Regions from separate parts of the Streptomyces sp. NPDC034086 genome, predicted to be linked through region 1. Evidence: predicted binding sites of a transcription regulator. Region 1 holds the regulator's gene; each other region holds the start of a gene.
The links. The regulator HrcA, encoded in region 1, represses chaperone genes, less so after heat shock. The targets are predictions, from matches to a motif close to TTNGCACTCNGNNNNNCNGAGTGCNAA.
Positions count from the first base shown of each region.

Region 1 (7,120 bases):
GTTCTGCGCCTCGGCCAGTTCGGCCACCAGCACCTCCACCAGCTCCCCGGCCGGCAGCGCCCGGGCCAGCCGGTGCCCCTGCCCGGCCCACAGGGACATGCCCTGCGGGTCCCCCGCCGCGGCGGCGGCCTTGCGCAGGCCCGAGGTCATGTCGTGGACCTGGGGGTAGGCGGCCGGGGCGTACGGCCCGTGCTCCCGCATGAAGCGGTTGACCAGGCCCCGCGCGGGCCGGCCGGAGAAGGCCCGGGTCAGTTCCGTGTGGGCGAACATCGGGTCGGTCAGCGCCCGCTTGTGCAGCGGGTGCGCGCCCGACTCCGGGCACGCCAGGAAGGCCGTGCCGAGCTGCGCCGACTCCGCGCCGGCCGCGAGCACCGCCGCGATCTGCGCGCCCCGCATGAGTCCGCCCGCGGCGGTGATGGGCAGGGCCACGGCCTCGCGTACCTGCGCGACCAGCGCGAGCAGGCCGACGCCGGCCGTGCCGTCGGTCTGCGGGTCGTCGCGATGGGTGCCCTGGTGGCCGCCCGCCTCGATCCCCTGGACGCAGACGGCGCCGGCGCCGGCCGCCTGCGCGGTACGGGCCTCGTCGGCCGAGGTGACGGTGACGACGGTGTGCGTGCCGGCCCGGCGCAGCCGCTCCAGGACCTCGGGCGCGGGGGTGCCGAAGGTGAAGGACACCACCGGGACGGGGTCCTCCAGCAGGATGGCGAGCTTGGCCTCGTAGCCGTCGTCGCCGGTGCCGATGATGTCCTCCGCGGCGAGCGAGACCGCGTACCAGCCGGCCTCGCCGGCCAGCTGCCCGCGGTAGGTCTCGACGGCGGCCGGGTCGACGTAGCCGGTCTGCGGCATGCAGAGGTTGACGCCGAAGGGCCGCCGGGTCAGGCCGCGGGTCCGCTTGATCTCCTGGTACATGCCGTCGGCGGTCTTGTACCCGCCGGCGAGGTAGCCGAGCCCGCCGGCCTCGCACACGGCGGCGACGAGCGGCGGGCAGGAGGCGCCGCCCGCCATGGGAGCCTGCACGATCGGGTACGGGTGGAGACCGTTCGGCGCGGAGGACATGGACGCATCGTGCCACGTCCCGGGCACCGCGCCGAACCGTCGCTTCCGCCTGGCATAGTCCGTTCCCCGGCGGTGTCCGGGAATCGACGCGTGCCGTGTTCCGGGAAGCACGGAGCCCGGCCCGGGGTGTCCCCGGACCGGGCCGCGTACGGGTTCCCGGAGGCCTCAGCGGCCGTTGAACGCGTCCTTCAGGCGGCTGAAGAGGCCCTGCTGGCCGGGGGCGAACTGCCCCATCGGCCGCTCCTCGCCGCGCAGCTTGGCGAGCTGGCGCAGCAGCTCCTCCTGCTGGGCGTCGAGCTTGCCGGGGGTGGTGACCTCGACGTGGACGATCAGGTCGCCCCGGCCGCCGCCGCGCAGGTGGGTGACGCCGCGCCCGTGCAGCGGGATGGCCTGCCCGGACTGGGTGCCGGGCCGGATGTCGATCTCCTCCATGCCGTCCAGCGTCTCCAGCGGGCACTTGGTGCCCAGGGCCGCGGCCGTCATGGGGATGGTGACCGTGCAGTGCAGGTCGTCCTGGCGCCGCTGGAAGGTCGGGTGCGGCAGCTCGTGGATCTCCACGTAGAGGTCGCCGGCGGGGCCGCCGCCGGGGCCGACCTCGCCCTCGCCCGCGAGCTGGATCCGGGTGCCGTTCTCGACACCGGCGGGGATCTTGACGGTGAGGCTGCGGCGGGAGCGGACCCGGCCGTCGCCCGCGCACTCGGGGCACGGGGTCGGGACCACGGTGCCGAAGCCCTGGCACTGCGGGCAGGGGCGCGAGGTCATGACCTGGCCGAGGAAGGACCGGGTGACCTGGGAGACCTCGCCGCGGCCGCGGCACATGTCACAGGTCTGCGCCGAGGTGCCGGGGGCGGCGCCCTCGCCGGTGCAGGTGCCGCAGACGACGGCCGTGTCGACCTGGATGTCCTTGGTCGTGCCGAAGGCGGCCTCGTCCAGTTCCAGGTCCAGGCGGATCATGGCGTCCTGGCCGCGGCGGGTCCGCGAGCGCGGGCCGCGCTGCGAGGTCTGGCCGAAGAAGGCGTCCATGATGTCGGAGAAGTTGCCGAAGCCGCCCGCTCCGAAGCCGCCCGCGCCGCCACCGCCGCCCGAGGAGGACAGCGGATCGCCGCCGAGGTCGTAGACCTGCTTCTTCTGCGGGTCCGAGAGGACCTCGTAGGCCGCGTTGATCTCCTTGAAGCGCTCCTGCGTCTTCGGGTCCGGGTTCACGTCCGGGTGGAGTTCACGGGCGAGGCGGCGGAAGGCCTTCTTGATCTCGTCCTGCGATGCGTCGCGGCGCACGCCGAGTACGGCGTAGTAGTCCGTGGCCACTTACGACTCCGCCAGGATCTGTCCGACGTAACGTGCCACTGCGCGTACCGCTCCCATCGTTCCGGGGTAGTCCATGCGGGTCGGTCCGACCACGCCGAGTTTGGCGACTGCTTCGCCGCCCGAACCGTAGCCGACGGACACGACCGACGTGGAGTTGAGCCCCTCGTAGGCGTTCTCGTGCCCGATCCGTACGGCCATTCCCGACTCTCCGGCCTCGCCGAGCAGCTTGAGGAGCACCACGTGCTCCTCGAGCGCTTCCAGCACCGGCCTGATCGTCAAGGGGAAGTCATGTCCGAAGCGAGTGAGGTTGGCGGTGCCGCCAATCATCAGCCGCTCCTCCGCCTCCTCGGCCAGCGTTTCGAGAAGGGTCGCGAGGACGGCCGTGACGGTCGCCCGGTCCTCCATCTCGAACGACTCCGGAAGGTCCTGCACCAGCTGCGGGACGTCGGTGAACCGGCGGCCCACGACCCTGCTGTTGAGCCGCGCCCGCAGATCGGCGAGGGAGTTCTCGCCGAAGGGCGTCTGGGTGTCGACCATGCGCTGCTCGACGCGCCCCGTGTCGGTGATCAGTACGAGCATCAGCCGGGCCGGGGCCAGCGACAACAGCTCGACGTGCCGCACGGTGGAGCGGGTCAGCGACGGGTACTGGACGACGGCGACCTGGCGGGTGAGCTGCGCGAGCAGCCGCACCGTGCGCCCGACCACGTCGTCGAGGTCGACGGCGCCGTCGAGGAAGTTCTGGATGGCCCGGCGCTCGGGGCTCGACAGCGGCTTGACGCCCGCGAGCTTGTCGACGAAGAGCCGGTAGCCCTTGTCCGTGGGGATCCGGCCGGCGCTGGTGTGGGGCTGGGCGATGTAGCCCTCCTCCTCCAGCACGGCCATGTCGTTGCGGACGGTGGCGGGCGAGACGCCCAGCCGGTGCCGTTCGGTGAGGGCCTTGGAGCCGACGGGCTCCTCCGTCCCCACGTAGTCCTGGACGATGGCGCGCAATACCTCGAGTCTGCGTTCACTGAGCATCGCGCACACCTCCGGATGCGGGTCGGTCGTCGGTCTGGCCGTCGGGGGCCGGCGCTGGCTTGTTGGCACTCTGCGCGTCTGAGTGCCAGACATCCCCCGGTCAGTGTACGGCCGGGTAGTACGCCCCGGGCAAGGGCGGCCCGCCAGGGTAGCGTCGACGCATGGACGTGCGTTGGGAAGAGGCGGGCTGGGAACGGGTCACCGGACGGGTCGGCCGGCGGCGGCTGCCGGTGTGGGACTGCACGGTGGGGCTGGTGGTGGGCGACGAGTCGGTGCTGTTGGTCGACCCCGGGTCCTCGGTGCGCGAGGGGGCGCTGGTGCGGGCCGAGGCGGAGCGGCTGACGGGCCGCCGCGTGACCCATATCGCATTCACGCACGGACATTTCGACCACGTGCTGGGCGGAGCGGCCTTCGCGGGCGCCGAGTCCTTCGGGGCGGTCGGCCTGGACCGGCTGCTGTCGGCGCCCACGGGCCGCGAGGAGGTGCGGGCGAGCGCGGTCCGGCACGGCCTGGCGGAGGCGGAGGCCGCCGAGGCGGCCGGGCTGCTGCGGGCGCCGCGGCACCTGGTGTCGGGCGAGTGGACCCTGGAGCTGGGCGGGGTGCAGGTGCTGCTGGCCAATCTGGGGCCCGCGCACTCCCAGCACGACCTGGCGGTCTTCGTGCCGGGCGAGCGGGAGGCGGTGTTCTGCGGGGACCTGGTCGAGGAGTCGGGCGAGCCCCAGGCGGGCCGGGACGCGGTGCCGGGCCAGTGGCCGGCCGCCCTGGACCGGCTGCTGTCCCTGGGCGGGGACGACGCGGTGTACGTGCCGGGTCACGGAGCGCTGGTGGACGCGGACTTCGTGCGTGCGCAACGCGCCACACTGGCGGGCCGGTTCGGCGTGTCGGAGGCGTGAGGGCGCCGGCTCTCCTAGTGTCGGCCGGATGCGTGAGTACTCCCCCGACCTGACCCCGCAGTGGAAGCGCGCCAAGGCCGTGCCGGAGGTGCCGGCCGACCCGGACCTGGTGGTCGAGGTGGCGGGTACGGACTTCTGCGGCGCGGTGGTGGCGTGCGAGGCGGGCACCGTGACCCTGGAGGACCGTTTCGGCAAGCGGCGGGTCTTCCCGCTGGAGCCGCGCGGCTTCCTCCTGGACGGCGCCGTGGTGACCCTGACCCGCCCCTCGCGGGGGCCCGCCGCGCCGGCCCGTACGGCTTCCGGTTCGATCGCCGTCCCGGGGGCGCGGGCCCGGGTGGCGCGCGCCGGGCGGATCTACGTGGAGGGGCGGCACGACGCGGAACTGGTCGAGCGGGTGTGGGGCGACGACCTGCGGATCGAGGGCGTGGTGGTGGAGTACCTGGAGGGCGTCGACGACCTGGTGGCCGTGGTGGAGGAGTTCGCCCCGGGCCCGGACGCCCGTCTCGGCGTGCTGGTGGACCACCTGGTGCCGGGGTCCAAGGAGTCCCGGATCGCGGCCTCCGTGACCTCGCCGGACGTGCTGGTCGTGGGCCACCCGTACGTGGACGTCTGGCAGGCGGTGAAGCCGTCCGTGCTGGGCATCCGGGCATGGCCCGAGGTGCCGCGCGGCCAGGACTGGAAGACGGGCGTCTGCCGCGCGCTGGGCTGGCCGGCGAACACGGGCGCCGCCTGGCGGCACATCCTGTCGCGGGTGTCCTCGTACCGGGACCTGGAACCGACGCTGCTGGGGCGCGTCGAGGAGCTGATCGACTTCGTCACCGCTCCCTGAGGAACGGCGACCCGGGGGCGCGGGGCCCTGGCGCCGGTCCCCGGCACCGCACCCCGAAGCGTCGGGCACGGCCCGACTCGCCCACCTTCGGGTGACGTTGCGCGTACGGAGCGCCACGAAGGGCAAGGGTGCTCACCATGATCACCTTTGCCTTGCGGCAGCGCGCCGTCCTCGCCGCGACCCTGCTCGCCGCCGCCCTCCTCCCGCCCGCCTCCGCCTCGGCCACGGCGCACGCCGCCCCGGCGAACTCCTGTCCCCGGGTGACCGACCACCTCTTCGCCGCAGCGGACAAGACCGTCGTGGTGGAGCGCATCACCCCGTCGCCGTCCTGGCGGATCAACTGCAAGCAGCTCTACCGCTCCGACGGCCGTCCGCCGTCGGTGGTCTTCGAGGAGGGCTTCAAGCCGAAGGCTCCCCTGGACGGCCAGTACGACATCGAGCAGTACGTGCTGGTCAACCAGCCCTCCCCGTACGTGTCGACGACCTACGACCACGACCTGTACAAGACCTGGTGGAAGAGCGGCTGGAACTACTACATCGACGCCCCGGGCGGGGTGGACGTCAACCAGACCATCGGCGACACCCACAAGTACGCCTCCCAGGCGGAGGTCGCCTTCCCCGGCGGCATCGACCGCTCCTTCATCGTCGCGGTGTGCCCGGTCGACAAGACCTCCAAGACCGAGATCATGGACGAGTGCCAGGACAACCCGCACTACAAGCCCTGGCGCAACAGCTGGCCCAGCTGACGCCGCCCCTCCGCCGGGACCTGGTCAGTCGACCAGGTCCCGCACCACCGCGTCGGCCAGCAGCCGCCCGCGCAGCGTCAGCACCGCCCGCCCGGCCCCGTACGGCCCGGCCTCCAGGAGCCCGTCGGCCAGGGCGCGGCGGGAGGCCGCGAGGCCCGCGGGGGCCAGCAGCGAGAGCGGGACGCCGTCCACCAGCCGCAGCTCCAGCAGGATCCGCTCCACGCGCCGGTCCTCCGCCGACAGCAGCTCGCGCCCCGCGCCCGGCGACCGCCCCTCCGCCAGGGCCGCCGCGTACGCGCCGGGGTGCTTCACGTTCCACCAGCGCACCCCGCCGACGTGCGAGTGGGCGCCCGGGCCGGCGCCCCACCAGTCGGCGCCGCGCCAGTACAGCTCGTTGTGCAGGCAGCGGCCGGCCTCGGAGGCCGCCCAGTTCGACACCTCGTACCAGGAGTAGCCGGCCCGCTCCATGACCTCGTCGGCGATCAGGTACCGGTCGGCGTGCACGTCGTCGTCGGTCATCGGGACCTCGCCGCGGCGGATCCGGCGGGCCAGCTGCGTGCCCTCCTCGACGATCAGGGCGTACGCGCTGACGTGGTCGGGCCCCGCGCCGAGCGCGGCGTCCAGCGAGGCCCGCCAGTCGTCGTCGGACTCTCCCGGGGTGCCGTAGATCAGGTCGAGGTTGACGTGCTCGAATCCCGCCGCCCGCGCCTCCGCGACGCACGCCTCGGGGCGCCCGGGGGTGTGGGTGCGGTCCAGCACCTTCAGGACGTGCTGCCGGGCGCTCTGCATGCCGAAGGAGATCCGGTTGAAGCCGCCGGCCCGCAGCTCCGCCAGGTACTCGGGGTCGACGGACTCCGGATTGGCCTCGGTGGTGACCTCGGCGTCCTCGGCCAGCCCGAACTCGTCCCGGATCGCCGCGAGCATCCGTACGAGGTCGCGGGCGGGCAGCAGGGTGGGCGTGCCGCCGCCGACGAAGACGGTCCGCACGGCGCGCGGGTCGTCGCCGAGCACCTTGCGGGCGAGGCGGACCTCGCCGGTCAGGGTGTCGGCGTAGTTCTCCCGGGAGGCGAGCACGCCGCCGGTACCGCGCAGCTCGGTGGCGGTGTAGGTGTTGAAGTCGCAGTACCCGCAGCGGGTGGCGCAGTAGGGGACGTGCAGGTAGAAGCCCAGCGGCCGCCCCCCGGCGCCCTCCAGGGCGTGCGACGGCAGCGAGCCGTCTTCGGGCATGGGTTCACCATCGGGCAGTGCGGAAGGCATGACGCCATTGTCCCGCA
Region 1 is NZ_JBVISM010000007.1:267,813-274,932, forward strand. Features, by position in the region: gene ACZ514_RS19140 (nitronate monooxygenase) at 1-1,056, opposite strand, end outside; gene dnaJ (molecular chaperone DnaJ) at 1,222-2,361, opposite strand; gene hrcA (heat-inducible transcriptional repressor HrcA) at 2,362-3,378, opposite strand; gene ACZ514_RS19155 (MBL fold metallo-hydrolase) at 3,540-4,271, shown strand; gene ACZ514_RS19160 (DUF3097 domain-containing protein) at 4,300-5,100, shown strand; gene ACZ514_RS19165 (ADP-ribosyltransferase) at 5,238-5,846, shown strand; gene hemW (radical SAM family heme chaperone HemW) at 5,871-7,103, opposite strand.

Region 2 (7,120 bases), on a different contig from region 1:
CCCTCGGGCGCCGTGAACTCCTCCGAGCCCCAGTTCCAGGGCTTGCCGGAGCCCGGGTCGGGGGCGTCGATGAGCAGCAGGTCCTCGCCGTGGCCTCCGCAGCGCTCGACGTGCTCGGCGGTGGCGCGCAGCAGCGTACGCCCCGGAGCGCGCAGCTCCTCGTAGTACGCGGCGGGCTCGTCCCCGTGGAGCTGCACGCCGCGCACGCCGCTCTCCTCCGTCAGCCGGCGCACCTCCTCGACGGACTGGCCCCGGAACACCCCGACGGTCAGCACCCCGCCCGGCACCCGCGCGGCGAGCTCCCGGGCCTCGGCGGCGCCGATGGTCCGGGGGCTGCCGGGCGCGAAGACGAACCCGACGGCGTCGGCCCCGGCCGCCACGGCCACGTCGACGTCATGGGCGGTCTTCAGCCCGCAGATCTTCACGAAGAGAGCACTCATGCCTCCAGTCAACCAAACCCCCCGATCGCCTACGGACCTGACCTGTTCGTCACGGACGAGTCCGCCTTCGATGAGGGAGATCACCTGCTTCTGGGGCCCTCCCCGCACGGATACCGGTCCCGCAGGACGGTGTCCTTCGGTGAGCCGCTGCCCGTCCCGGAGCCGTTCTGCTTCGAGCGGGACACCACCGGCTTCTCGGCCGGGCCGGAAAACGCCCGAGGGCGGCGCCCCCTCCGTGAGGAGGGGGCGCCGCCCTCGGTACGAGAACAGCCGATCAACCGGAGGCCGGAGCCGGGGGCCGATCAGAAGTCCATGTCACCGCCCGGCATGCCGCCCGGAGCGGCGGCGGCCTTCTCCGGCTTGTCGGCGATGACGGCCTCGGTGGTCAGGAAGAGCGCGGCGATGGACGCGGCGTTCTGCAGGGCGGAGCGGGTGACCTTCGCCGGGTCGATGATGCCCTCGGCGATCATGTCGACGTACTCGCCGGTCGCGGCGTTCAGACCGTGGCCGACGGTCAGGTTGCGCACCTTCTCGACGACGACGCCGCCCTCGAGACCACCGTTGACGGCGATCTGCTTCAGCGGGGCCTCCAGCGCGAGCTTCACGGCGTTGGCGCCGGTCGCCTCGTCACCGGTGAGCTCGAGCTTCTCGAAGACCGAGGAGGCCTGGAGCAGGGCCACGCCACCGCCGGCGACGATGCCCTCCTCGACGGCCGCCTTCGCGTTGCGGACGGCGTCCTCGATGCGGTGCTTGCGCTCCTTGAGCTCGACCTCGGTCGCGGCACCGGCCTTGATGACGGCCACGCCGCCGGCCAGCTTCGCGAGGCGCTCCTGGAGCTTCTCGCGGTCGTAGTCCGAGTCGGAGTTCTCGATCTCGGCGCGGATCTGGTTGACGCGGCCCTGGACCTGGTCGCTGTCACCGGCACCGTCGACGATGGTGGTCTCGTCCTTGGTGATGACGACCTTGCGGGCGCGGCCGAGCAGGTCGAGACCGGCGTTCTCCAGCTTGAGGCCGACCTCCTCGGAGATGACCGTGCCGCCCGTGAGGATGGCGATGTCGCCGAGCATGGCCTTGCGGCGGTCGCCGAAGCCCGGGGCCTTGACGGCGACGGACTTGAAGGTGCCGCGGATCTTGTTGACGACCAGGGTCGACAGGGCCTCGCCCTCGACGTCCTCGGCGATGATCAGCAGCGGCTTGCCGGACTGCATGACCTTCTCCAGGAGCGGCAGCAGGTCCTTGACCGAGCCGATCTTGGAGTTGACGATCAGGATGTACGGGTCGTCCAGGGACGCCTCCATACGCTCCATGTCGGTGGCGAAGTACGCCGAGATGTAGCCCTTGTCGAAGCGCATGCCCTCGGTGAGCTCCAGCTCCAGACCGAAGGTCTGGGACTCCTCGACGGTGATGACGCCTTCCTTGCCGACCTTGTCCATGGCCTCGGCGATGAGCTCGCCGATCTGGGTGTCGGCGGCGGAGATGGAGGCCGTGGAAGCGATCTGCTCCTTGGTCTCGACATCCTTGGCCTGGGCCAGCAGGGCAGCCGACACGGCCTCGACGGCCTTCTCGATACCGCGCTTGAGGGCCATCGGGTTGGCACCGGCGGCCACGTTGCGCAGACCCTCGCGGACGAGCGCCTGGGCGAGGACGGTCGCGGTGGTCGTACCGTCACCGGCGACGTCGTCCGTCTTCTTGGCGACTTCCTTGACCAGCTCTGCGCCGATCTTCTCGTACGGGTCCTCGAGCTCGATCTCCTTGGCGATGGAGACGCCGTCGTTGGTGATCGTGGGGGCGCCCCACTTCTTCTCAAGGACGACGTTGCGACCCTTGGGGCCAAGGGTGACCTTGACGGCGTCGGCGAGCTGGTTCATGCCACGCTCGAGACCGCGCCGGGCCTCCTCGTTGAACGCGATGATCTTGGCCATGGTGAAGTGGTCCTCCCGGACAGGGGTGGATTGCTCCGGACCGCGCCCGCGCCCGCGACGGACGGCCTGCGGACCCGGCGGTTCCTTCCCGCCGGACCCTGCGGGCCTCACCGACCCGGTCCTCGTCTTAGTAGCACTCTCACCCGGAGAGTGCTAACGCCAATGATTAGCACTCGACCCCCGCGAGTGCAAGCGGCTTCGGGCAACACGCGGGCGGGACCGGGCCGGGACGCAGGAGGGGCCCACACCCTGTCCAGGATGTGGGCCCCTCGTGCGTGCGTGCGTGCGTCGGTGGCCGATCGCGTTCGCTCCGGCTCAGCCGGCCGCGAGCTTGACCATGTCCGCCTGCGGACCCTTCTGGCCCTGCGAGATCTCGAACTCGACCCGCTGACCCTCTTCGAGGGTGCGGTACCCGTCCATCTGGATGGCGCTGTAGTGGACGAACACATCCGCACCACCGTCGACCGCGATGAAGCCGTAGCCCTTCTCCGCGTTGAACCACTTGACGGTGCCCTGAGCCATGCCTAACTCCCCTATTACTGGCCCTTGCGCGGGACCGCACTTCGCGGTCCCGGGTCAGAACTTGCGCCGGAACGCCTCGACCGCGGCTGAATGTATCTGCACCGGTGCTGTCAGCAACAGGTCAATCCGACGAGAAATCTGGACACGCGGAAACCTTGAAATAGAGTGAAAATTTGGAATATTCCAGGGCAACTCGGGCCAGACAAGCGGCACCAAAGGCCCAAAAGGCGCGCGTATGTTGACTCAATGTCAACCATCCGTCGGCCCGCTCATATGCGGCGGGCAAGAACAGCGGAGGGGACTGCCCCAACTCTACCGCGCCCAATCAAGCAGAATTGCCCCCTCCGTTTATGACGGAGGGGGCAATTCTGATGCGGAAGATCAGCAGCCGCCGGCCACGGCGGGAATGATCGAGACTCCGGCGCCGTCCGGCGTCGCCGCCTGCAGGCCGCCCTCGAAGCGCACGTCGTCGTCGTTGACGTAGACGTTCACGAAGCGGCGCAGCTTGCCCTGGTCGTCCAGGACGCGCGCGGCGATGCCCGGGTGGTCCTTCTCCAGGGACTCGATGACCTCGGCGAGGGTCGCGCCCTCGGCCGGGACCTCGGCCTTGCCGCCGGTGTAGGTGCGCAGGATGGTGGGGATGCGGACGTTGACGCTCATGGCGCTACTGCCTTTCCGGTAGAGCAGGGGGAGATGGTCAGGCCAGGCCGGCGGCGCGGAACGCGTCCAGGCTGGGGCGGATGGTGGCGGTCTGGCCGCTGTCCGCGGCCACCGCCTCCAGGGTCTTGAGGCCGTCACCGGTGTTCAGGACCACGGTGGTCAGCGCCGGGTCGAGCTGCCCGTTCTCGATCAGCTTCTTCGTCACGCCGACGGTCACGCCGCCCGCGGTCTCGGCGAAGATGCCCTCGGTCTGGGCCAGGATCTTGATGGCCTCGACGACCTGCTCGTCGTTCACGTCCTCGACGTAGCCGCCGGTGCGCCGCGCGATGTCCAGCACGTACGGGCCGTCCGCCGGGTTGCCGATGGCCAGGGACTTGGCGATGGTGTTCGGCTTCTGGGGGCGGACCACGTCGTGACCGGCCTTGAAGGCGGTCGACACCGGGGAGCAGCCCTCGGCCTGGGCGCCGAAGATCTTGTACGGCTTGTCCTCGACGAGGCCGAGCTTGATCAGCTCCTGGAGACCCTTGTCGATCTTCGTCAGCTGGGAGCCGGACGCGATCGGGATGACGAGCTGGTCGGGCAGCCGCCAGCCGAGCTGCTCGCAGATCTCGTACGCCAGGGTCTTGGAGCCCTCGCCGTAGTAGGGGCGCAGGTTGACGTTGACGAAGCCCCAGCCCTCGCCCAGCGGGTCGCCGATGAGTTCGGAGCAGAAGCGGTTGACGTCGTCGTAGTTGCCCTCGATGCCGACCAGGTCACCGCCGTAGACACCGGCCATGACGACCTTGCCCTGCTCCAGGTCGTGCGGGATGAACACGCAGGAGCGGAAGCCGGCGCGGGCGGCCGCGGCGCCGACGGCGCCGGCCAGGTTGCCGGTGGAGGAGCAGGAGAGGGTGGTGAAGCCGAAGGCGCGGGCGGCCTCGACGGCGATGGCCACGACGCGGTCCTTGAAGGAGTGCGTCGGGTTGCCGGAGTCGTCCTTGACGTAGAGCTTGCCGGTGACGCCCAGCTCCTTGGCCAGGTTCTCGGCGTCCACGAGCTTGGTGAAGCCCGGGTTCAGGCTCGGCTTGGAGGCCACGTCCGCCGGGACGGGCAGCAGGGGCGCGTAGCGCCAGATGTTGGGGGGGCCGGCCTCGATCGCGGCGCGCAGGGCCTCCGGGTCGCCGAGCGGCAGCTCGTAGGCGACTTCCAGGGGGCCGAAGCACTCGACGCAGGCGAAGACCGGGCCGAGCTCGAAGCGGGTGCCGCACTCACGACAGGAGAGGCCGGTGGCGGGTCCCAGGTCGACGGACCCGGTGGTGGCAGAGGTGGCGACAGTCTGTGCAGCCATGATGGCGAGGCCCTTTCTCCTCATCTTCCCCATGGCGCACTTCGCCATGAGACGGAATTGGCACCTTCCCTAGCCGGGGCCTCGCGTGGCGAGAACCGACTGGAGGGTTGCCGGGGCTTCAACGGGCCGTGTCCCTCTGCCCCTCTGGATGAGCGGTATGGCACCGGCACACGCGCTCTCTGGCGCGCCGGTGCGTTTGTACGCGTGACCCCCGGCATGCGGCGGTCCTTCGCGTTGTTCAAGACTGTAACCGAAGGGGCGGGCGGTTGAGACAGCCGTCCGAACCGCGAGATGGATCACAATTCGGCCGAAAACCGCCGAGCGCCGCCGCGTACCGGGCGCCGGGCATCGAGTGCCGGGTGCCGAGTGCGTGCCGGGTGCCGGGCGCGTGCCGCAGAGAAAGCCCAGGGAGTGCTGAGAGTGCTGGATGACGTGGAGCGCTGGCTGGCAGCCCGCTCCTGGTCCGCCGCGGACCGACCGCTCGACCGGCTGCTCGACCGGAAACGGGCGTCCGGCACGACGGTGAGCGTGGTGCTGCCCGCGCTCGACGAGGAGGCCACGGTCGGGCAGATCGTGGAGGTGATCCGGCGCGATCTGATCGAGGGCCTCCCGGTCCCCCTGGTGGACGAGCTGGTGGTGGTCGACTCCGGCTCCACGGACCGGACGGCCGAGGTCGCGGCGAGGGCCGGCGCCCGGGTGGTGCACCGGGACTCGGTGCTGCCGCGGATCCCGGCCGTGCCCGGCAAGGGCGAGGTGCTGTGGCGCTCGCTGCTGGCCACCACCGGGGACATCGTCTGCTTCGTGGACGCCGACCTGCGGGACTTCGACTCGGCCTTCGTCTCCGGGATCGTCGGACCGCTGCTGACCGACCCGCCGGTGCAGTTCGTCAAGGCGATGTACGACCGCCCGCTGGGCGACGCCCCGGGCCAGGGCGGGCGCGTCACGGAGCTGGTGGCGCGTCCCCTGCTCAACCTCCACTGGCCCCAGCTGGCCGGCTTCGTCCAGCCGCTGGGCGGCGAGTACGCCGTACGCCGCTCCCTGCTGGAACGGCTGCCCTTCCCCGTCGGGTACGGGGTGGAGCTGGGCCTGCTGGTGGACGCGCTGCACACGGTCGGGCTGGACGCGCTGGCCCAGGTGGACGTCGGGGTCCGGCTGCACCGGCACCAGGACGGGCAGGCGCTGGGCCGGATGGCCGCGGCGATCTACCGCACCGCGCAGCTGCGGCTCGCGGCCGGGCACTCCCCCGGCCACCGCTGGGGGCACCCCCGGGTGCGGCCGAGGCTGACGCAGTTCGAGCGGGGGCCGGACGGGTTCGTTCCGCGCACCTACGCGGTGGACACGGAGGAACGGCCGCCGATGCTGGAGGTCGAGGAGTACGCGGTCCGGCGGGTGGCGTGAGCCCCCGGCCGGCCAGGACGTGACGAACCGGACAATTACCGGACGTTTGAGCGAGGACCGGCCGGGCTAGGTTCGCCGCATGGCTTCCCGTATGGCTTCTCAGGTTCTCGTCGCCGCCAACCGCGGCCCGCTCTCGTACGCCCTCGACGCCGACGGCACCCTCAGCTCCCGGCGCGGCGGCGGCGGCCTCGTCTCCGGCCTGTCCGCGGCGCTCGCCGCGCAGCCGGACGCCCTGTGGATCTGCGCGGCCCTGTCCGACGCGGACCGGGAGGCGGTCCGCCGGGGCGTCTCCGAGCCCGGCGTCCGGATGCTGGACATCGATCCCGAGGTGTACGACGACGCCTACAACGGCATCGCGAACTCCGTGCTCTGGTTCACCCACCACCACCTGTACGACGTCCCGCGCGAGCCGGTCTTCGACGCCGCGTTCCGCCGCCGCTGGGACTCGTACACCGCGTACAACCAGGCCTTCGCCGAGGCCCTGGCGGAGGAGGCGGCGGAGGGCGCCTCGGTCCTGGTGCAGGACTACCACCTCGCCCTGGTCCCCGGGGCCCTGCGCGAACTGCGCCCGGACCTGCGGATCGCGCACTTCACGCACACGCCGTGGGCCTCGCGGGAGTTCCTGGAGATGCTCCCGGACGACATCCGCAGCCGGCTGGTGTGGGGGATGCTCGGGGCGGACGTGGTCGGCTTCCACACCTGGGCGTGGGCGCACAGCTTCATGGCCGGCGCGCAGCTGGACGACGAGCGGGGCATCGCCGAGCCCAGGTTCCCCGCCGGGGTGGAGCCGTCGAAGTCCCGCTACGTCGACAAGAGCCCCACGGGCCCGGTGCGGCACAAGCGGACGGACG
Region 2 is NZ_JBVISM010000015.1:108,674-115,793, reverse strand. Features, by position in the region: gene ACZ514_RS27135 (phosphoribosylanthranilate isomerase) at 1-440, opposite strand, end outside; gene groL (chaperonin GroEL) at 743-2,362, opposite strand; gene ACZ514_RS27125 (cold-shock protein) at 2,678-2,884, opposite strand; gene ACZ514_RS27120 (MoaD/ThiS family protein) at 3,266-3,544, opposite strand; gene thrC (threonine synthase) at 3,582-4,871, opposite strand; SAM riboswitch class I at 4,889-5,026, opposite strand; gene ACZ514_RS27110 (glucosyl-3-phosphoglycerate synthase) at 5,292-6,269, shown strand; gene ACZ514_RS27105 (alpha,alpha-trehalose-phosphate synthase (UDP-forming)) at 6,361-7,120, shown strand, end outside.
Region 2: the regulator HrcA is predicted to act here: its motif matches at 2,529-2,555, upstream of groL (chaperonin GroEL).

Region 3 (7,120 bases), on a different contig from region 1:
GCCCCGACGGTGGTCCTGTGGCGGGCGTCGATGCAGGTCAACGACTTCCAGTACGCCGAGGGCTCCGCCCTCAGGCCCGGTGACATCATCCTGGCCCACTTCCGCGGCCCGTCGGAGCTCAAGGGCACCACGGAGACCCAGATGACGGCGCGGATGCTCCAGCGGATACAGGACCAGGGATACAAGATCGGGCGCCTGGAGGATTACCTCTAGGACTCCCTGGAGGAGTACGCGCAGGGGCCGGGCGGGCCGGGCGGGCTAGCCGGCGCTGCGGTCCGCGAGGGGACGGCGACGCTGCGCGGGATCGGTCAGCGACAGCGGCTGCCAGACGCCGTCCGGGTGGTAGAGGTTGGTGCCCGGCGGCACGATCTCGTCGATCCGGTCCAGCACCGCGTCGTCCAGCACCAGATCGGCCCCCTTGAGCGCCGCCTCCAGCTGCTCGGCCGTACGCGGACCGATGATCACCGAGGTGACGGCGGGATGCGCGAGCGGGAAGGCGAGGGCCAGCTCCGGCACCGTGCGGCCGATCCCGTCCGCCACCTCCGCCAGCCGCTCGACGGCCTCCAGCTTGGCGACGTTCCCCGGGATCGACAGGTCGAAGCGCGCGGGGTGCAACGCGGCCCGGCCGGTGGTCATGTCGATGTCGCGGCCCAGCCGGTGCTTGCCGCTCAGGAAGCCGGACGCCAGCGGGCTCCAGGTCAGCACGCCCATGCCGTAGCGACGGGCGACCGGCAGCACGTCCCGCTCGATGCCGCGCGCGAGGATCGAGTACGGCGGCTGCTCGGTGCGCGGGCGCGGCAGGGCGCGGCGTTCCGCGACGTGGTGCGCCTCGGCGATCTGCTCGGCGGGGAAGGTGGAGCAGCCGAAGGCCCGGATCTTCCCGGCCCGGACCAGGTCACCGAGGACGGACAGGGTCTCCTCGATGTCGGTCGAGGGGTCGGGACGGTGCACCTGGTAGAGGTCGATCCAGTCGGTGTCGAGGCGCCTCAGGCTGTCCTCCACGGCCCGTGTGATCCAACGCCGCGAGTTGCCGCTGCGGTTGCGGCCCTCACCCATCTGGAAGTGCACCTTGCTGGCGAGCACGACGTCGTCCCGGCGCCCCTTGAGCGCCTTGCCGACGATCGTCTCCGACTCGCCGGCGGAGTACATGTCGGCGGTGTCCACGAAGTTGATGCCGTGGTCGAGGGCGGTGTGGATGATCCGGACGCAGTCGTCGTGATCCGGATTGCCGATCGCACCGAACATCATCGTGCCGAGGCAGTACGCACTCACCTCGATGCCGGTCCCACCCAGGTTTCGATATCGCATGGTCATACCGGCGGACTGTAGGAGTTGGAGCGCGCTCTAGGTCAAGGGGGTTTCGGGGGCGGGGCTGTTCCGGCGGGGCGGGGTTTCGGGGGCGGGGGCTGCGGAGGTGGGCGGGGTTTTGGGGGCGGGGTCCTGGCGGGGCGGTATCAGGGCTGGTTTGGGGGTTTCCCGTCAGTCCCATCGTCCTTCCGTGTCGGGCCGGTCCCTCAAGGGCGCTCCTTCGTCGCGTCGCTACGCGATGGCCTTCGGCCACCCTTGACCGACCGTCCCGCCCCGGAAAGACAAGGACTGCCGAGAACCCCCCAAAGAAACGGGACGGTCCAGAGGAGAAGCACTCCCGAATCAGCGATGAGACGGGGCGACCGGGCGTCGCCCGTGTCCCCATGCGGGCCCCCAAAGACCCTCGGCGGGCCACCCCCACGCACCAGATCGCTACGCGCTCCCCATGGCATAGCGTCCGACGACCGTCCGGGGCCGATCCCTGCACGAAATGTCGATGAGGGCCCCATTCGGGAACGGTGGGCGCGTCAGATCGCTACGCGCTCCTCCCGGCATAGCGTCCGGCCGCCGTCGGGGGCTGATCCCTGCATGAAATGTCGATCAGAACCCCATTCGGGAGCGGTGGGCGCGTGAGATCGCTACGCACTCCTCATTTCTCGGCGGGCTCGGCCGTCAGGAGGGTGAGCAGTCCCGGGAAGCGGGTCTCGATGTCGGCTCGGCGCAGTGCCGCCATCCGGCTGTTGCCCCGGTCGACCTGGCGGACCAGTCCAGCCTCCCGCAGGGTGCGGAAGTGGTGGGTGACCGTCGCCTTGGAGACGGGCAGGGCGAAGGAAGCGCAGGTGCGCGCCGTGCCGTCAGGGGCGGCCGCCAGCTCACGCACCACCCGGCGGCGCAGCGGGTCGGCGAGCGCGGACAGCACTTTGCCGAGCTCGATTTCCTCGACGGCCGGGTGGCCCTCGTCGTCGGGCATGGCGGCCACCTCCTCTCCGTAGGTATGGATTGGATCTTACCTTTGCGGGCTGCTAGCGTCCGATAGGTACGAACTCAGTCGTACCTATCTCTGGGGGAGAACTCTGATGGATCAGCTCGTCACCGTCGTGGGCGTCGCCCGCCCCAAGCCCGAACGCGCCGGGGAGCTCATGGACTTGCTGCTCTCCTTCGTCGAGCCCACCCGGCAGGAGCCCGGCTGCCTGGAGTACCACTTCCACGAGGACTGCGAGGAGCCGGGCGTCTTCGTCTTCTACGAGGTGTGGCGCAGCCAGGCCGACCTGGACGCCCACCTGGCGCTGCCGCACCTGCGGGACTTCTGGGAACACCGGATGGACTACCTGGCCACTGACCTGGAACTGCGCTTCGTGAACATGCGCAGCCCCCATGGTCACTAGTCGTGTGGTCCTGATCGACATGTGGTGCGGGTACCAGCCCAGGACGCGGGCCGGACGCTATGCCGGGAGGAGCGCGTAGCGATCTGACGCGCCCACCGCTCCCGAATGAGGTCCTGATCGTCATTTCCTGCAGGGATCGGCCCCGGACGGTCGCCAGACGCCAAGCCGACGGGAGCGCGTAGCGATCTGACGCGCCCACCGCTCCCCGATGGGGCTCTGATCGACATTTCGTGCAGGGATCGGCCCCGGCCGGTCGCCAGACGCTAAGCCATGGGGAGCACGTAGCGATCAGGCGCGTGGGGGTGGACCGCCGAGGGTCTCTGAGGGGCCCGGATGCCCGGCGGACCGACGCCCGACCACCCCGCCTCATCAGTGATACGGGAGCCCTTCCCCTCTGGACCGTCCCGTTTCTTTGGGGGCTTCCCGGCAGTCCTTGTCTTTCCGGGGCGGGACGGTCGGTCAAGGGTGGCCGAAGGCCATCGCGTAGCGACGCGACGAAGGAGCGCCCTTGAGGGACCGGCCCGACACGGAAGGACGATGGGACTGACGGGAAACCCCCAAACCAGCCCTGATACCGCCCCGCCGAACCCCCGCCCCCGAAACCCCGCCCACCTCCGCAGCCCCCGCCCCCGAAACCCGCCGCCACATCCGACCCCGCCTACACCCCCGCCCCCACCACCGGGGTGATCGTCGTCTCCGCCGGGTCGTGGGCGTCGGCTTCGCGTTGGCGTTCCGCGCTGTCGCTGATGCGCAGGAGCAGGGCGATCATGATCCAGTTCGCCAGCAGTGACGAGCCGCCCTTCGCCAGGAACGGCAGGGCCTTGCCGGTCAGGGGGATCAGGCCCGTCACGCCGCCGGCGACCACGAAGACCTGGAGCGCCAGTGCCGCGGCCAGGCCCACCGCCAGCAGCTTGCCGAACGGGTCCCGCGCGGCCAGCGCCATGCGCAGCCCCCGCTGCACGAGCAGGGCGTAGACGAACAGGACGGCCATGACCCCGGCCAGCCCGAGTTCCTCGCCCACCGTCGTCAGGATGAAGTCGCTGCGGCCGGCGAACTTGATCAGCTCCGGGTGGCCCATGCCGAGGCCGGTGCCGGAGACGCCGCCGGTGCCGAAGCTGAACAGGGCCTGCGCGGACTGCTCCGAGTTGAGGCCCTGCGGAGGGTTCGGCGAGTAGATCGCCAGGGGGTTCAGCCAGGCGGCGACACGTGCCTTGACGTGGGGTTCCGTCGAGCCGACCACGAAGGCGCCCGCGGCCGCCATGAGCAGGCCGCAGACGATCCAGCTGGTGCGCTCGGTGGCCACGTACAGCATCACCACGAAGACGCCGAAGAAGATCAGCGAGGTGCCGAGGTCGCGCTCGAAGACCAGGACGAGCAGCGACAGGATCCACACGGTGATGATCGGGCCGAGCTGGCGCATCGGGGGCAGGCGCAGGCCCAGGAACTTGCGGCCGGTCAGGGCCAGGGAGTCGCGGTGGACGACCAGGTAGCCCGCGAAGAAGATCGCGATCATGATCTTCACGAACTCGCCCGGCTGGAGCGAGAAGCCGAAGAGGATGATCCACCGCTTCGCGCCGTACGTGTCCGCGCCGAAGAACGCCGGTGCGATCAGCAGGACCAGGGCGACGGCCATGGTGATGTAGATGAACCGCTGGAGCAGCCGGTGATCGCGCAGCAGCGCCACGACGAGGATGCAGGCGGCGACCCCGACCACCGTCCACATCAGCTGGTCGGGTGCGTTCGCCGTGGAGTCGAACCGCTCGATGTAGCCCTGGTCGAGCCGGTGGATCAGGACCAGCCCGAGCCCGGTCAGCAGCATGGCGAGCGGGAAGACCAGCGGGTCCGCGTACGCCGCGAACCGGCGGATGCCCAGGTGTCCCACCAGGGACAGCAGGGTCAGGCTGATGACGAAGCCGGCGAGGTGCTGCGGCAGCTCGCCGTTCATGGCCAGTCCGGCGCTGACGTGGCCGAAGACGGCGATGCCGATGACCAGGACGAGCAGCAGTGCTTCGGTGCGGCGGCGGGCGCCCGCCGCCGTCAGCGGCCTCAGTCCGCGCACGGGACGCCGCCGCCGCCGAGGGCGTTCCGCTCCCGCCGCGGAGGGGGCGGCGGCGGGGCGGATGACCGGGCGGCGGCGGGGGAAGGAGAAGAGGACGGCGCGGCGTCCGGCGCACCCGGGGTCGTCACAGTGGTCGGCCGGGGGCCGATCTGCTCGGCAATGAGGCGCTTTATCTTCATATCTTCTACGACGTCGACGCCCTCCCCGAGGTTGCTTTCGGAATGCCTCATTCCGAATCCCTCGCCGCGCCGGCCCCTCGCCGCGCCGGCCCCTCGCCGCGCCGGCCCCTCGCCGCGCCGGCCCCTCGCCGCGCCGGCCCCTCGCCGCGCCGGCCCCTCCGCCGCGCGGGCCCCCCAACCCGGCGGGCTCCTGCGGAGGTATTCGGCCAGCTTGCGCGCGTCTTCGGCCGCGAGGGCGGCCCCGCCCCAAGCGCCGCATACCGGGCGGAGGTGCCCCGGCGTACCGGTGCGGGGCCGGGCGGTCCCGGCGGCGTCGGGGTTCAGCCGAACGGGGGGTTCGGCGGCCGGAATACGTGGAACCGGTGGACCGTGTTGGCACTCCGCTTGACCGAGTGCTAATCGCCGGAATAGTCTCGCACCTGGCACTCGCCCCTGGTGAGTGCCAACACAGCGACAGGCAGGTCCGGCACCCGCGACGACGGATCGACCTGGTCGCCACCTCAGACAGTTAACCCCGGATCTCCGAAGGGGGAGGTCGGATCGTGACGACCGCCAGCTCCAAGGTTGCCATCAAGCCGCTTGAGGACCGCATCGTGGTCCAGCCGCTCGACGCCGAGCAGACCACGGCCTCCGGCCTGGTCATCCCGGACACCGCGAAGGAGAAGCCCCAGGAGGGCGTCGTCCTTGCGGTCGGTCCGGGTCGCTTCGAGGACGGCCAGCGTCTCCCGCTGGACGTCAGCGTCGGCGACATCGTGCTGTACAGCAAGTACGGCGGCACCGAAGTGAAGTACAGCGGCGAGGAGTACCTCGTCCTCTCGGCCCGCGACGTCCTCGCGATCGTCGAGAAGTAATTCTCTTCTCCAGTTTTGCTTTGAGCTGCGCCCCTGGTCACCCTGCTGATGCCGGGCGGCGAGGGGCGTAGTTCGTTTCAGGCGGTCGCGGTGAGCGGCCGAGGATCGCAACGAGAGGGCGGAACCGCTCCCATGCCCAAGATTCTGAAGTTCGACGAGGACGCCCGTCGCGCCCTTGAGCGCGGCGTCAACAAGCTTGCCGACACGGTCAAGGTGACGATCGGCCCCAAGGGCCGCAACGTCGTCATCGACAAGAAGTTCGGCGCCCCCACCATCACCAACGACGGTGTCACCATCGCCCGCGAGGTCGAGCTGGACGACCCGTACGAGAACCTGGGCGCGCAGCTCGTGAAGGAGGTGGCGACCAAGACCAACGACATCGCGGGTGACGGCACCACCACCGCGACCGTGCTGGCCCAGGCGCTCGTCCGCGAGGGTCTGCGCAACGTCGCCGCCGGCGCCTCCCCGGCCGCCCTGAAGAAGGGCATCGACGCCGCGGTCAAGGCCGTGTCCGAGGAGCTCCTCGCGACCGCCCGCCCGATCGAGGACAAGTCCGACATCGCCGCCGTGGCCGCGCTCTCCGCGCAGGACGCCCAGGTCGGCGAGCTCATCGCCGAGGCGATGGACAAGGTCGGCAAGGACGGTGTCATCACCGTCGAGGAGTCCAACGCCTTCGGTCTGGAGCTCGAGTTCACCGAGGGCATGGCCTTCGACAAGGGCTACCTGTCCCCGTACATGGTCACCGACCAGGAGCGTATGGAGGCCGTCCTCGACGACCCGTACATCCTGATCAACCAGGGCAAGATCTCCTCCATCCAGGACCTCCTGCCGCTGCTGGAGAAGGTCATCCAGGCGGGTGGCTCCAAGCCGCTGCTGATCATCGCCGAGGACGTCGAGGGCGAGGCCCTCTCCACCCTCGTCGTCAACAAGATCCGCGGCACCTTCAACGCGGTCGCCGTCAAGGCCCCCGGCTTCGGTGACCGTCGCAAGGCGATGCTCCAGGACATGGCCACCCTCACCGGTGCCACCGTCATCGCCGAGGAGGTCGGCCTCAAGCTCGACCAGGCCGGTCTGGACGTCCTCGGTTCCGCGCGCCGCGTGACCATCTCCAAGGACGACACGACCATCGTCGACGGCGGCGGCAACGCCGCTGACGTCGCCGGCCGCGTCAACCAGATCAAGGCCGAGATCGAGTCCACGGACTCCGACTGGGACCGCGAGAAGCTGCAGGAGCGCCTGGCGAAGCTCGCCGGCGGCGTCTGCGTCATCAAGGTCGGCGCCGCTACCGAGGTGGAGCTCAAGGAGAAGAAGCACCGCCTCGAGGACGCCATCTCGGCG
Region 3 is NZ_JBVISM010000002.1:72,349-79,468, forward strand. Features, by position in the region: gene ACZ514_RS05735 (polysaccharide deacetylase family protein) at 1-213, shown strand, start outside; gene ACZ514_RS05740 (aldo/keto reductase) at 259-1,308, opposite strand; gene ACZ514_RS05745 (ArsR/SmtB family transcription factor) at 1,958-2,278, opposite strand; gene ACZ514_RS05750 (putative quinol monooxygenase) at 2,385-2,693, shown strand; gene ACZ514_RS05755 (FtsW/RodA/SpoVE family cell cycle protein) at 3,352-4,752, opposite strand; gene groES (co-chaperone GroES) at 5,474-5,782, shown strand; gene groL (chaperonin GroEL) at 5,915-7,120, shown strand, end outside.
Region 3: the regulator HrcA is predicted to act here: its motif matches at 5,304-5,330, upstream of groES (co-chaperone GroES).